Regions from separate parts of the Clostridium aquiflavi genome, predicted to be linked through region 2. Evidence: a T-box and tRNA genes for the amino acid it is inferred to sense, from the RefSeq annotation. Region 2 holds a T-box; the other regions hold tRNA genes.

The links. The T-box of region 2 lies ahead of trpS (tryptophan--tRNA ligase). A T-box ahead of a tRNA ligase gene usually reads a tRNA of that ligase, here a tRNA-Trp.
Region 1: it has a tRNA-Trp gene. The T-box ahead of trpS (tryptophan--tRNA ligase) is inferred to sense a tRNA for this amino acid. The anticodon was not compared.
Region 3: it has a tRNA-Trp gene. The T-box ahead of trpS (tryptophan--tRNA ligase) is inferred to sense a tRNA for this amino acid. The anticodon was not compared.

The regions. Positions count from the first base shown of each region.
Region 1 covers NZ_JAVJAN010000003.1:31,608-35,906, reverse strand. Annotated here, with positions in the region: gene RGC78_RS01415 (NAD(P)H-dependent flavin oxidoreductase) at 36-1,103, shown strand; tRNA gene RGC78_RS01410 (tRNA-Trp) at 1,551-1,625, opposite strand; gene RGC78_RS01405 (Y-family DNA polymerase) at 1,853-3,079, opposite strand; gene RGC78_RS01400 (hypothetical protein) at 3,174-3,416, opposite strand; gene RGC78_RS01395 (DUF3990 domain-containing protein) at 3,418-3,903, opposite strand; gene RGC78_RS01390 (DUF3791 domain-containing protein) at 3,900-4,127, opposite strand.
Region 2 covers NZ_JAVJAN010000013.1:70,771-75,069, forward strand. Annotated here, with positions in the region: gene RGC78_RS06335 (DUF5692 family protein) at 42-965, shown strand; gene trpS (tryptophan--tRNA ligase) at 1,093-2,112, opposite strand; T-box leader at 2,165-2,443, opposite strand; gene RGC78_RS06345 (ECF transporter S component) at 2,767-3,357, opposite strand; gene RGC78_RS06350 (hypothetical protein) at 3,499-4,299, opposite strand, start outside.
Region 3 covers NZ_JAVJAN010000003.1:18,873-23,171, forward strand. Annotated here, with positions in the region: gene rimI (ribosomal protein S18-alanine N-acetyltransferase) at 1-163, opposite strand, end outside; gene tsaB (tRNA (adenosine(37)-N6)-threonylcarbamoyltransferase complex dimerization subunit type 1 TsaB) at 147-863, opposite strand; gene tsaE (tRNA (adenosine(37)-N6)-threonylcarbamoyltransferase complex ATPase subunit type 1 TsaE) at 860-1,321, opposite strand; gene RGC78_RS01330 (metal ABC transporter substrate-binding protein) at 1,651-2,517, shown strand; tRNA gene RGC78_RS01335 (tRNA-Trp) at 2,568-2,642, shown strand; gene RGC78_RS01340 (DUF4238 domain-containing protein) at 3,004-4,047, shown strand.

The DNA.
Region 1 (4,299 bases), on a different contig from region 2:
TTAACAATCAAATTTGTTTGAAAGGATAAATGAATATGAAATTTAATTCACTTAAAATAAGTAATTTAATAGCAAACCTTCCAATAATACAAGGTGGAATGGGAATAGGCGTGTCCGCTTCAAAGCTTGCATCAGCGGTTGCTAATGCTGGAGGAATAGGTATTATTTCTTCTGCTCAATTAGGCTATAAAGATTCTAATTTTAATAAAGATGCTTTAGGTTCAAATTTAAATGCATTAAAAGAACATATAATAACTGCTAAAAAGAATGCTCCTAATGGAATAATTGGAGTTAATATAATGGTTGCAAGCAGCAACTATGCTGAATATGTAAAAACAGCTATTAATGCTGGTATTGATTTAATAATATCTGGTGCTGGTTTACCTACTATGCTACCTAAAATAGCAAAAGATTCAAAAGTAAAACTTGCACCTATAGTTTCATCATTAAAGTCTGCAAAGGTAATCTTAAAATTATGGGATAGACATGATAATATAGCTCCAGATTTAGTTATTATAGAAGGTCCTAAAGCAGGTGGACATTTAGGATTTAAAGAAGAAGAACTAAAAAATGATAATATAAATTTTGATGACACTATAATTCAAATAATTGAAGAAACAAAAAAATATAGTGAAAAATATAATAAGGAAATTCCTGTAATAGTAGCTGGTGGTGTTTATGACGGCTATGATATTGCTAAATATCTTAAACTAGGTGCTAATGGTGTCCAAATGGCTACACGATTTGTTGCTACTTACGAATGCGATGCGTCACAAGAATTTAAAGATGCATATATTAATTGTTCAAAAGAAGATATAGATATTGTTAAAAGTCCTGTTGGAATGCCTGGCAGAGCTATAAAAAATGATTTCATAAAAAAGACTTTAACAGGTAGAGAAAATATAACTAGTTGCTATAATTGTTTAACTCCTTGTGATCCTAAAACAACACCTTATTGCATAAGTAAAGCACTTATGAATGCTGTTAATGGAAACATTAATGAAGGACTTATCTTCTGTGGAGAAAACGCAAGTAGAATTGATAAAATGATGTCTGTTAAAGAACTTATGACTGAATTAGAAGAAGAATTGAGAAAAGCTTAATATAATCTATTCACATTTTATTGATATATTCATAGGTAAAGTTGTATAAATTAATTAAACTTATCCATAATAAAATAAATATATTCTCATTTTAACCTAAATATATAAGATTTTAATAATTACCCTTATTTTTAATTTTATTTGATAATCCTCAAGGTTAAGTTAAAATACAACTTTGCTTATTATATATAATAGTAAAAATTATCTATTTAATTATTTACTTTTTAAAAGATATTGATATTAAAAAAATCACTTAATATCAATATCTTTTTTTATTTAATTTTGGCTCTGTTTTAGCACAGTGTTGATATGTGCATAAGCACAGTGGGCCGAGTAATTAAACTTAGGAATGACACTTTACCTATTGCATATATCAACACACATTTAAAACGGAGTATTAATTTTAAATATAAAAAAAGCTAGAATTTATATTCTAGCTTTTTCTTATGGCAGGGGCACTAGGATTTGAACCCAGAACCAATGGTTTTGGAGACCACTACTCTACCGTTGAGCCATACCCCTAAGTCGTTTTTAATTTTAACATGAATACCATATTTATGTCAACAAGATTTAAAAAATAACTTAATAGTAAAATTAAACTTATCTTCTTTTTTTATACTTATTAAATTTAAAATTCTAAGATAAAATACATAAAATATAATTTTCAACTTTTAACTAATAATAAAACATTATCTTATCTAATTATATTAAATTTATTCATAACATAATTAGTTTATATTTTTATTTAATCAGTATTTATTTATATCATCTTTTAAATTTATTGCAGACGAATTTAATAATTCAGATCTAACTATAGACTCCTTACCATATTTTTTTCTTATCATATCCATTGTAATATCTAGACTCTTCTGTTTTTCATTATTTTTAAAATCAAAAAGACTAGGCTGATAATACTTATTATCACACAATTTAGTAAGTCTAACTCCTAATAAACGTATTTTTTCTCCTTTATAACATTCATAAAAAGCTTTTTTTATTCCTTTAAAAATTTCCATAGTATTATCTGTATAGTTACTTAAAACCTTTTGATGAGAATATAATATAAAATTATTAGTTTTTATGCTTACAGTAATAATAGAACATAAATTTTTACTTTCTCTAAGCCTTCTTGAAACATTTTCTGTAAGAGAAAGTAGGATTTTCAAAGCTTCTTCAGTATTATCAACATCCTTAGAAAGAGTCGTAGAATTTCCTATTCCTTTTATTTTTAAAGATTCTGATTCAACTAACTCAGAATTATCTATTCCATTAGCATATTCATATATAAGTTTTCCATGTGAATGCATTTTTTCAATTAAAAAATTAACATCTAAATTAGCTAGTTCTCCTATTGTCTTAATATTTAATTTAGCTAATTTCAATTTAGTAGATTTACCAACCATAAATAATTCTCCAACTGGAAGTGGCCACATTTTTTGTTTAATTTCATTTTTAAATAAAGTGTGTATTGAATTCTTAGGTTTAAAGTCACTTGCCATCTTAGCTAATAATTTATTTGTTGATATTCCTATATTACAGTTAAACCCAAGCTCTGAACTTATCCTGTTTTTGATATTTACAGACATCATATTATAATTACCTTTATAATGAGTACAGTCCATAAAACATTCATCAATACTATATCTTTCTATCTTAGGAGAATACTCCTTTAATATTTTTACCATTTCATTGCTAAGTTTAAAGTACCAACTATGATCTGGCGGATATATAACTAAATTAGGACATTTCTTTTTAGCTTCATATAAACTCTCACCTGTCTTTACTCCTAGCTTCTTGGCTGGTATTGATGCTGCTAAAACAACACCATGACGTTTTTCCTCATCCCCACCTATAGCTGATGGTATTTTTCTTATGTCTATATTGCTACCTTCATTTAAAAGTTTAAGTGCTGTCCAAGAAAGATATGCAGAATTAACATCTATATGAAAAATTAATTTATCACTTCTACCCAATATATCTACACTCCCTAAATGTATTCTTACTTCACTATAATTTTATACGAACATTAGTTCTATTGTAAAGTAAAAAAATAAATCTTTATTTAATAAACTAATTAAATAAAGATTTATTTTGTTTTTCTTCTTTTAAGCTTTCATATATATAAGTAGCACCTTCATGCCAAAGCTTAGTTTCTTCATTCTCTAAGTCAGAGTAAACCTTGGAATTATATACTTCCATTAAAGCATCTTCCAAGCTATTATGTTCTGTTTCAATGATCATACCTGTAACTTTTGCAACCTTAAAAGGAATAAATACATGTACATTTTCTTGAGTAATTTCAGGTAAAGACATACTATACCTCCTCTTTTCCAATAAACTTTAATGAATTAATTGCTTCTTCTGTATGAAAAGATATTTGATCTGCTAACTTATAAGTTCTAAGTTCTCTTATTGCAGATTCCATATCCATAAATCTATTTTCAAAAGCATTTAAACAAACATAAACTCTATCATCTGCTACTTGTCCTTCTACTATATCAAATTCATGTCTATATTTTAAATTCAATCTATTATCAATAACAAAATTTAACCATTCCTCACAAGCTTCATTAAATCTCTTAATTTTTAGAATTTTACTTTCTAATACTTTATCGTCAATCTCATAAATATTTAATATACCATATTCTGAGTTTTCTCTATTTTTCTTAATACTTGCCCATTTACATGCCTGTTCTTTACTAGTTGTAGTATAAAATCCATTTCCAAAATCTAAAGTTCTATTAGCTTTTATTATTTTAGGATCAGTAACAACTACATTACTACCATGATATAAAATCACAGCTCATACCCCCTATTTCTTAAAAATATCTCTATCTCTTCTAATATATATTCTTTTCCTTGAGTATGAAGCATATCATATCCATTTATTATAAATCCAAGTGCACCACTTGCTTTAAATAAATTAGCAACATCTTTTCCAGACATAGAATGTTTAATTTTAAAATTTTCTATACAAAATGATACAAACTCACTTATTCTTTCTTTATTATTTAATTTCACCATCTTAAAAAACCTCACATTCATAATATAATTATTCGTTGCAAAAAATTCTTTTTATACAAATATCATACTACCATATAACACTTTTTAATAAATTCGTTATTACTTCAATTATAACCTATATTATTTATTTTATAAACTTAATAAAAAACATACTATACCATGTTTTTAGTGA
Region 2 (4,299 bases):
AAATGCTATAACAATTGTATTTTTACTAAGGGGGATTAATTATGTTTTTTTTTGAAGCACAGCCTTTTTCGAATTGGCTTATGCTATTAACAGTATTCCTAATGTTAATTGTACTTAATGAATTAGGCCGTAGGTTTAAATGGGGTGGACTATTGCTTTTCATTATCTTACCGTTATTTCTTACTTTTGTTGTATGGCCCAAAACTACTAAAGGGACAAGCGTAAATGATTGGTTTCATTATGCTAAAGTATATTCATCACTAGCAGGATGTATTGGTTTCTTTCTAATTAGACATATAAAAGGTGCTAGTAGCAAAAAGTGGGCTTTATGTTTCCCACCATTAATTTTAGCAATCAATATTTGTGAAGCAGTAGCACGTGATTTTCAAATTTACGGACTACATCTTAATAAAGAAGTGTTTGAGGGAATGGTTACTGTAAGCGGTTCTTGGAATGTTATGAATGGGATTGCTGGTATCTTAAATATCATTACAATTACAGGTTGGTTTGGAATCTGTATCAGTAAGGATAAGAGCAAAGATATGTTATGGCCTGATATGCTTTGGTTCTGGATTATAGCATATGATATTTGGAACTTTGCATACACATATAATTGCCTACCTAACCATGCATGGTACTGTGGTATAGCATTACTTTTTGCTCCTACAATTGCCGCTTTCTTTATAAAGAAAGGTGCTTGGTTACAACATCGTGCACAAACACTTGCATTGTGGTGCATGTTTGCAATGACATGTCCTAGTTTCATTGATGAATCTCAATTTGCAGTTAGATCATCACATAATACAACTGCTTTATTTATCGTAAGCTTAGCAGCATTATTATCAAATATCGCAGTATTTGTATACTATATTTATAAGATTAAGAAAACAAAACGTAATCCTATAAAGGGAGAACTTTATACAGATCTTAATAGCTACAAAGAAATTAAATCCTTATCTGAATAATATTATAATTAGGTGGCTGTATCAAATTTATTTTGATACAGCCACCTAATTAAATATTTATTTAGATTTTTTAAAATAATTCTGTCTATACTCTTTTTATTGATTTTTCATTTAAAATCTGAACTCTCTAATATTTAAAGTATTCTATTCCTATTGCTTCTCTAACTTCTGAAAGAGTATTTGCTGCTATATTTCTGGCATTATCACTTCCATTTTTTAAAACATCATATACATATGCTATATCTCTTTTAAATTCTTTTCTTTTATTTCTTATTGGTTCAAGTTCTGCTTGAAGTATTTCATTTAAATACTTCTTTACTTTTATATCACCTAAACCACCTCTCTTATAATGTTCTTTCATCTCTTCTAACTTAATCTTATCATTACAAAATGCATCTAAATATGTAAAAACAGTATTATTATTTACTTCACCTGGATCCTCTACCTTAATATGATTTGGATCTGTATACATAGACATAATCTTGTTTTTTATTATATCTGGTTCATCTGATAGATATATTGCATTATTTAACGACTTACTCATTTTATTCTTCCCATCAATTCCTGGTAATCTTCCTAATCCCTCCTTTGAAAGTACTGCTCTTGGCTCTATTAATATATCCTTTTTATAAATTGAGTTAAAACTTCTTACTATTTCCCTAGTTTGCTCAATCATAGGAAGTTGATCTTCTCCAACTGGAACAACATCTGCCTTAAAAGCTGTAATATCTGCTGCTTGACTTACAGGATAAATAAGAAATCCAGTTGGAATACTTACATTAAAATCTTTTTCTTTAATTTCACTTTTAACTGTTGGATTTCTTTCTAACCTTGAAACTGTAACTAAATTTAAATAATGCATAGTTAATTCATTAAGCTCTGGGATTTGAGATTGAATGAAAATTGTAGATTTTGATGGATCTATTCCAATTGCCAAATAATCTAATGCAACCTCTATTAAACTTTTCCTGATTTTTTCTGGATTTCGTGCATTATCAGTTAATGCTTGTTGATCTGCTATCATTATATAGTTATTATACAAACCACAATTTTGTAACTGAACTCTATTCATTAAAGACCCTACATAATGTCCAATATGCAATTTTCCTGTTGGTCTATCTCCTGTTAAAATTATTTCTTTTTTCATAAAACTCACTCCTTGATTTAATTTTATTAAACAAAAAAACTCCGTCCTAAATTAATAGGACGGAGATAATATCCGTGTTGCCACCTAAATTGTGTAATAAAAAATAATTGTAAGCAAACCCTAATTTTTTATAATTACACCACTCAAAATCAAGTACTAACATACTCTATCTGCTATAAGGTGCAGCACACCATTCCGATACTCTCTAACTATGATTTCTCTTTATTCCTCTGAGGCCCATTCATTAAATCTCTTCTTACTAGGATTTCACCGTCCCTAGCTCTCTTTATTGAAGCTTAATCTAATTACTCTTCCTCTTCATCAGATTATTAATATATTTTTTACTATTATAATTTTATTTTTCTAAATTGTCAATGATATCTACTTCAAGTACATCCCTATTCTTTATTATAGTGATAAACCGCTAGTACAACAAAAAAAGTCCTAATATATAGACTATTTTTTTAGTTAAAAGTTCTTTGTTATACTTAATAAATAAAAGTGTAAATTATATTCTCATTGTTGAAACTACCTCTGCCTTTCTTTAATTTATTATATTATATAATACTTATTATTCTATTAAAACACGCCAATAAAATTTAGTAGTAACTCGTACTATAAATATAAGTTACTACTTTTTTATTAATTAATGCTTTAATCATTTAATAGTAATCCTGACTTTATTAAAATTGGTCTTATTGCATTATATATAAAACTAACTAAAACCACAGATACTACTGCATTAATAAATGTAGTCACTGCACTTAGTTTTGCTAAAACAGAGGCCATTTGTTGAGGTTGACCTAATATATATTGTTTATAAAAATATCCAACTATAGGATCAAATACAACATTAAATGCTAAACCACAAATTGCAGCAATTGTACTCCATTTAAATATATATTGTTTATCACTGCTACTATCAATTTTTGCATATCTATGTGCTATGACTCCTGTTATTAAACCTATACAAAATTTTAATACAAAAGTTTTTGGTGCACCTAAAATATATACAGGATCAAGTATATCTGCTATTGTCATTCCAATAGCTCCTGCAAATCCACCATACCATCCGCCAAGAAGTAATGCTGCAAGTACACAAAAAGCATTTCCTATATGCAATGAAGTAGCATCTCCCCCTGGTACTGGAATTTTAATTTGAAGAAATGTAAATGATACAAAACATAATGCTGCAAGTATAGCTGTTTGTATTAGTTTCATAATCTTTTTATTCTTATTTTCCATATAATTATCTCCCCTTGTAATTTATATCTTACTTTCAAAATACTGCAAAATAATTATATTACTCAAAGAGATTTATTGCAATTGTATGGATACAAGTCTTTCAAGTAAAATTCTTTATTAATCTTCCATTCTTCATATAATTTAATTTTTCTTAATTAAATTTACTATATGCTGAAATATTCTTATCATAATATTATTGGATTTATTTGATACTTCCATATATTCTACATTTAAAATTTCATTTTCTAATTTAACAAGCTTATTTTCTTCTTCACCTGAATCTTCATGATTTTCTAAATAATTCCCTTCAAATTGTTTATCTATTACCAGCTCTAATACCTCACATAATTTTTGTTGTTCCTCTTTTACAGATTCATCTGAATGTTTACTACCTTCATCAACTAAATCATCTATCTCTTCATTATATTTACCTAATTTATGGTTTTCTTCTTTTATAAATTCAGTATAATAAATATTATCACCTTTAAATTTATTACCTATTATTCCATTATGACCTCTCATCTGACCTTCTCCACCTTTTCCACCTTTTCCACCCTTAAAGTAAATATCACCTATAGCAACTTCCACTTTGAAATCATTAGAATTTATAAAATTACCACCATCCCCACCGTCATTTCCTAATATATTTTCATTATTAAAATAAACTCCAGAATTTCCACCATCTCCGCCTTTAGCTTGTACACAATTATCAATTTTTATTTTAACTTTTTTTAACTTTTCATCTAACTCACTTTCTGAAATTGAAATACAATCCCCACCTTTTCCACCCTTAGAAATAACATTTTTACACTTGGAGCTAATACTTCCACCTTTTCCGCCTTTTAAAATAGCTGGACTATTAATATTAATTAATCCGCTCTTAATTTTAATAGCATCTCCACCATTTGCACAATTGCCACAAGCATATTCTCCTATACTTTC
Region 3 (4,299 bases), on a different contig from region 2:
CTATAACTTTATCATCACATTTCGCAACTATATAATTAGCAAGAGGATTTGCTAATTCTTGAATATATGATTCTTTACTCCAAGATGTAGGGAAACTTAATAAGCTAATTTCTAAAACATCATCAATATCAGTTTCAGTCATTAAACTAGTTGTTAGTTTCACTTTTTAATTTCATCCTTTTTTCATATTCCCTCTCAGCTTGAGGTTTTTTTAAATAAAATGGAGCAGAGTTAGAATCATCATATTCACCATTTTTTAGTTTTAGTAGTCCTAATTCACCCAATGAAGAAGCTCTAACTAAATTAAGATGATTTGGTGGAAAGAAACAATTATTACAATTTTCTAATAGGTATTCCTTTGTATTATTAAGTCCATCACCAATGAACATAACATTTTCTCCTTTTTCATTAAGCATATCAACTAGCTCATTTATATCAAGAGCAGAGTAATCCATTATTTGTTCTAACTTTCCGTTACAAGATTTATATAAGGCAGTATAAACATTGTTTCTTAATGCATCCATTACAGGACAGATTATACCGTTAAATGGAGCAATACTATATGCAAGTGCATCAAGACTAGAAATACTTACATAAGGTTTATTTCCTCCAAAGCTTAATCCTTTAATTGTAGCCATTCCAATTCTTAAACCTGTAAAAGAACCAGGACCTTTAGATACTACAAAGCCATCTATAGAATCAATATCTAAATTACAGTTTTCTAATAAATTTTCTACTAAAGTCATTAATATAGTAGAGTGCTCTTTTTTATTGTTTAAAGTTATTTCTCCTAGTAATTTATCATCTTGAAGTAAAGCAGCAGTTGCAACTTTTGAAGATGAATCTATACTTAGTATAATCATATTTTTAACTCCTTTATATATTCATATTTTTTGCCGTAAGGTGTTAATGTTATCTTTCTATAATTATCACCTTTTTCTAAATCTTTTTCTATATTTATATGAAGAAACTCATCAGGAAGAATATCTTCAATATAATTTGCCCATTCTATGATAGACACACTATCAGAAAAAATATAATCATCAAATCCAATTGCATATATTTCATCAGGATCATTTACTCTATATACATCAAAATGATTTAATTTTAATCTTCCGTCATCATATTCATTTACAATTGTAAATGTAGGGCTTGTAATATCATCTTTTATATCTAAACCAAGAGCAATGCCTTTAGTTATATGAGTTTTACCAGTACCTAAATCTCCTGTTAGACAAATTATATCTCCTGAATTAAGTAATTTTCCTATTTCTATACCTAAGTTAGTAGTTTCATTTATGCTATAAACATTAAATTCCATAAAAAGAACTCCTTTCACTAGCATTTAAACTTAATTTGCTTTTATATTAAAAATTATTGCCATCTTTTTATTTTATCTAATTTCAATTATAAAATCAAAGCTTATAATTTTACTTATAAAAATTAATCTATAATAATATTATATTTAAAGTTAGAATAATAGGGCAAATTAATTAATATAAGTTAAAAAAGTATACAAAAATATACATAATAAATTAAATTTAAATAAATTTTATAATAAAAATATATACATTTAACATATTTAGTTGATATAATATTACTAGAGTTTTATTTGGAAATAATTTATATATATTTTCGGAGGAGATCGATTTGAAAAAGATTACCTTTATTATGATTGTAATAACTCTTACATTTTCTATAGGTATGGGAGTATTTGCGAATCCGTTATTAGCTAATACTGAAAATAATCAAAAAGAAGATAGAGAGAAATATTTAAATATAATGACTGTTAATAAACCACAATATAAAATGGTAAAGAAAATTGTTAATAATAAACACAATGTTCAATACATGATGACAGAAGAAAGAGATATTAATGAATTTAAGTACAATAAAGAGATTATAGAAAATGTATCTAATATGGATCTTTTTATTTATTCTGGAACAAGTTTTGAACCTTGGGCAAATAGTTTTATAGATGAACTTAAAAAGGGTAGTATGGGAATAATTAATTTATCAAGAGGTATGAGGCTTCTAAATTATGGTGGAAATGAATCATCAAAAGAAAACCCTTATTACTTTGAAGGAATAGATTCATATAAGATAGCTTTATACAATATAAAAGCTGCTGTTCAAGATAGAGACCCTAAAAATAGAGATTATTATGAAGAAAACTATAATAATGCTATAAAAGAATTAAATGTTCAAATAGAACCCTATAGTGAAAAAATAAAAGGATTAAAAGATTATACATTCCTAGCTTTAAATGATAATTTTGATTATTTAACTAAAGACTTAGGATTACATGTAGTAAAATTAAACAATTATGAAATATCAGAGTTTATAAAAGTTAATAATTTAGATGAAAAGAAACTAGTTATATTAAAAGATGGTACAGAACAAACTAATATGGATTTATCGAAATACAAAGTGGTGAATTTATGGAAGTATTACGGAAATATGTCTTTTGATGAGCTAATATTATACAACATAAAAGTATTAACAGATTTATTGTAGAAAATAGTTGATTTTTTAATAATCATGTTATATAATAAATACTGTTGTGAAGGGGTATGGCTCAACGGTAGAGTAGTGGTCTCCAAAACCATTGGTTCTGGGTTCAAATCCTAGTGCCCCTGCCAGAAAAGGTCGTAGCACGTTGTGTTGCGGCTTTTATTTTTTTGTCTAAAAATAAATGCTGTAAAGCCAGTGATAGAGCCATCTGACAAGGTGGTTAATATTAACATGTACTAGCTAATACTTATTTGTGAGGGGCAATAAGGGGCAAAAAAAGGGGCAAAGTTGTACGAGCTAGATTTAAAATGTGCTGGAAATTTTAAATTCTTAAAAGATTTTATAGAATTTATTAAAATAAATATAGATATGAATAATTATACTATTTAGTCAACAGTGTTATTAAAGCTGTTGATTTTTTTATTATAACAATTATCAAAGGAATTTATAATTTATATATAGAACTATAAATTATGGAGATGATATAAAATGAGTACTGTAAAAAATCAGCATTATGTGCCCAAATTTTATTTGAGGAACTTCTCTAATAATAATAAAAACATAGGAATGTTTAGATATAAAGATAAAAGTTATATTCCCAATGCTTCTATAAAGAGTGTCGCATATAGCAAATTTTTATATGGAGAAGATGGTGAATTAGAGCATTTACTTAGTAAATTTGAAAGTCAATGGGCAGAAATCATGAGAAAAATTATAAAATTAAATTTTGAGTCTTTAATAGAATTAGACATATTAAAACTTTATGATTTTATATTAATTTCAAAATCAAGGACAAAAAAAGTCGCAGATGAAACTAATTTTGTTTTAAATTATTTGAAAGAATTAATACCAGAGGAAGGAATACATAATTCAAGTTGTAATATGGATAGAGTAGATTTTGAAGAATCTATGAAGATACCAAATTTAATACCAATAACAGCATCATTAGAAAATAACAAATATATGTTTGATTTGGATGCAATTATTTTAGAAAATAAAACAAACTATGATTTTATTACATCTGATTCACCAGTGATATTTTACAATCAACTTTATATTTGGCGTAATTATAAAATAAATTATGGACTAGTTGCAAGTGGTTTACAAATATTTATTCCTTTAAGTCCTAAAAAAGTTTTATGTTTTTATGATTCAGAAGTATATAAATGCTTAAATGAAAGTAATGGTGTAATAAATTTAATATCAAAAAAGCAAATTACTGAAATTAATAAATTAACAGTTTATAATTCATATGATCAATTATTTTTTAGCTGTAATTCTAAGGAAAATTATATAAGTGAATTAGCTAGATATAAGACTTTGGAGAATTTAGAAGAAGTAGTAACAAACTATAAAAATAATAAAGATAATGGAGAGTTAATAAAAATTGGTAAAGATAGTATTCATGAGAAAATTAAATTAGATTTTTTTCAGATAAATAATAAATATAAAACTATTAAATTACCAAATAATTGTGGTGGTTTAAGAAGAACGTATGTTAAAGCACTTGAGTTTTATAAGAAAACTATTTAAATATTGTAATATAAGTTTTAATACTATTAAGATTAATACATGTTAAAAGAGACCGTTATTTCTAAACGGTCTCCATCATTTCTGCTAAGCCATCTAATTTAGATGCTGCTTTTTCTTTTATATTATCTAGGACATGAGTATAGGTATTCATTGTAACTGCAATATTACTATGGCCCATAAGTTTTTGTACTGTTTTTTCTCTTTCTCCAAGTTTATCCTCTCCTTTTTATACCTTAATAGCAAGAGTACAAC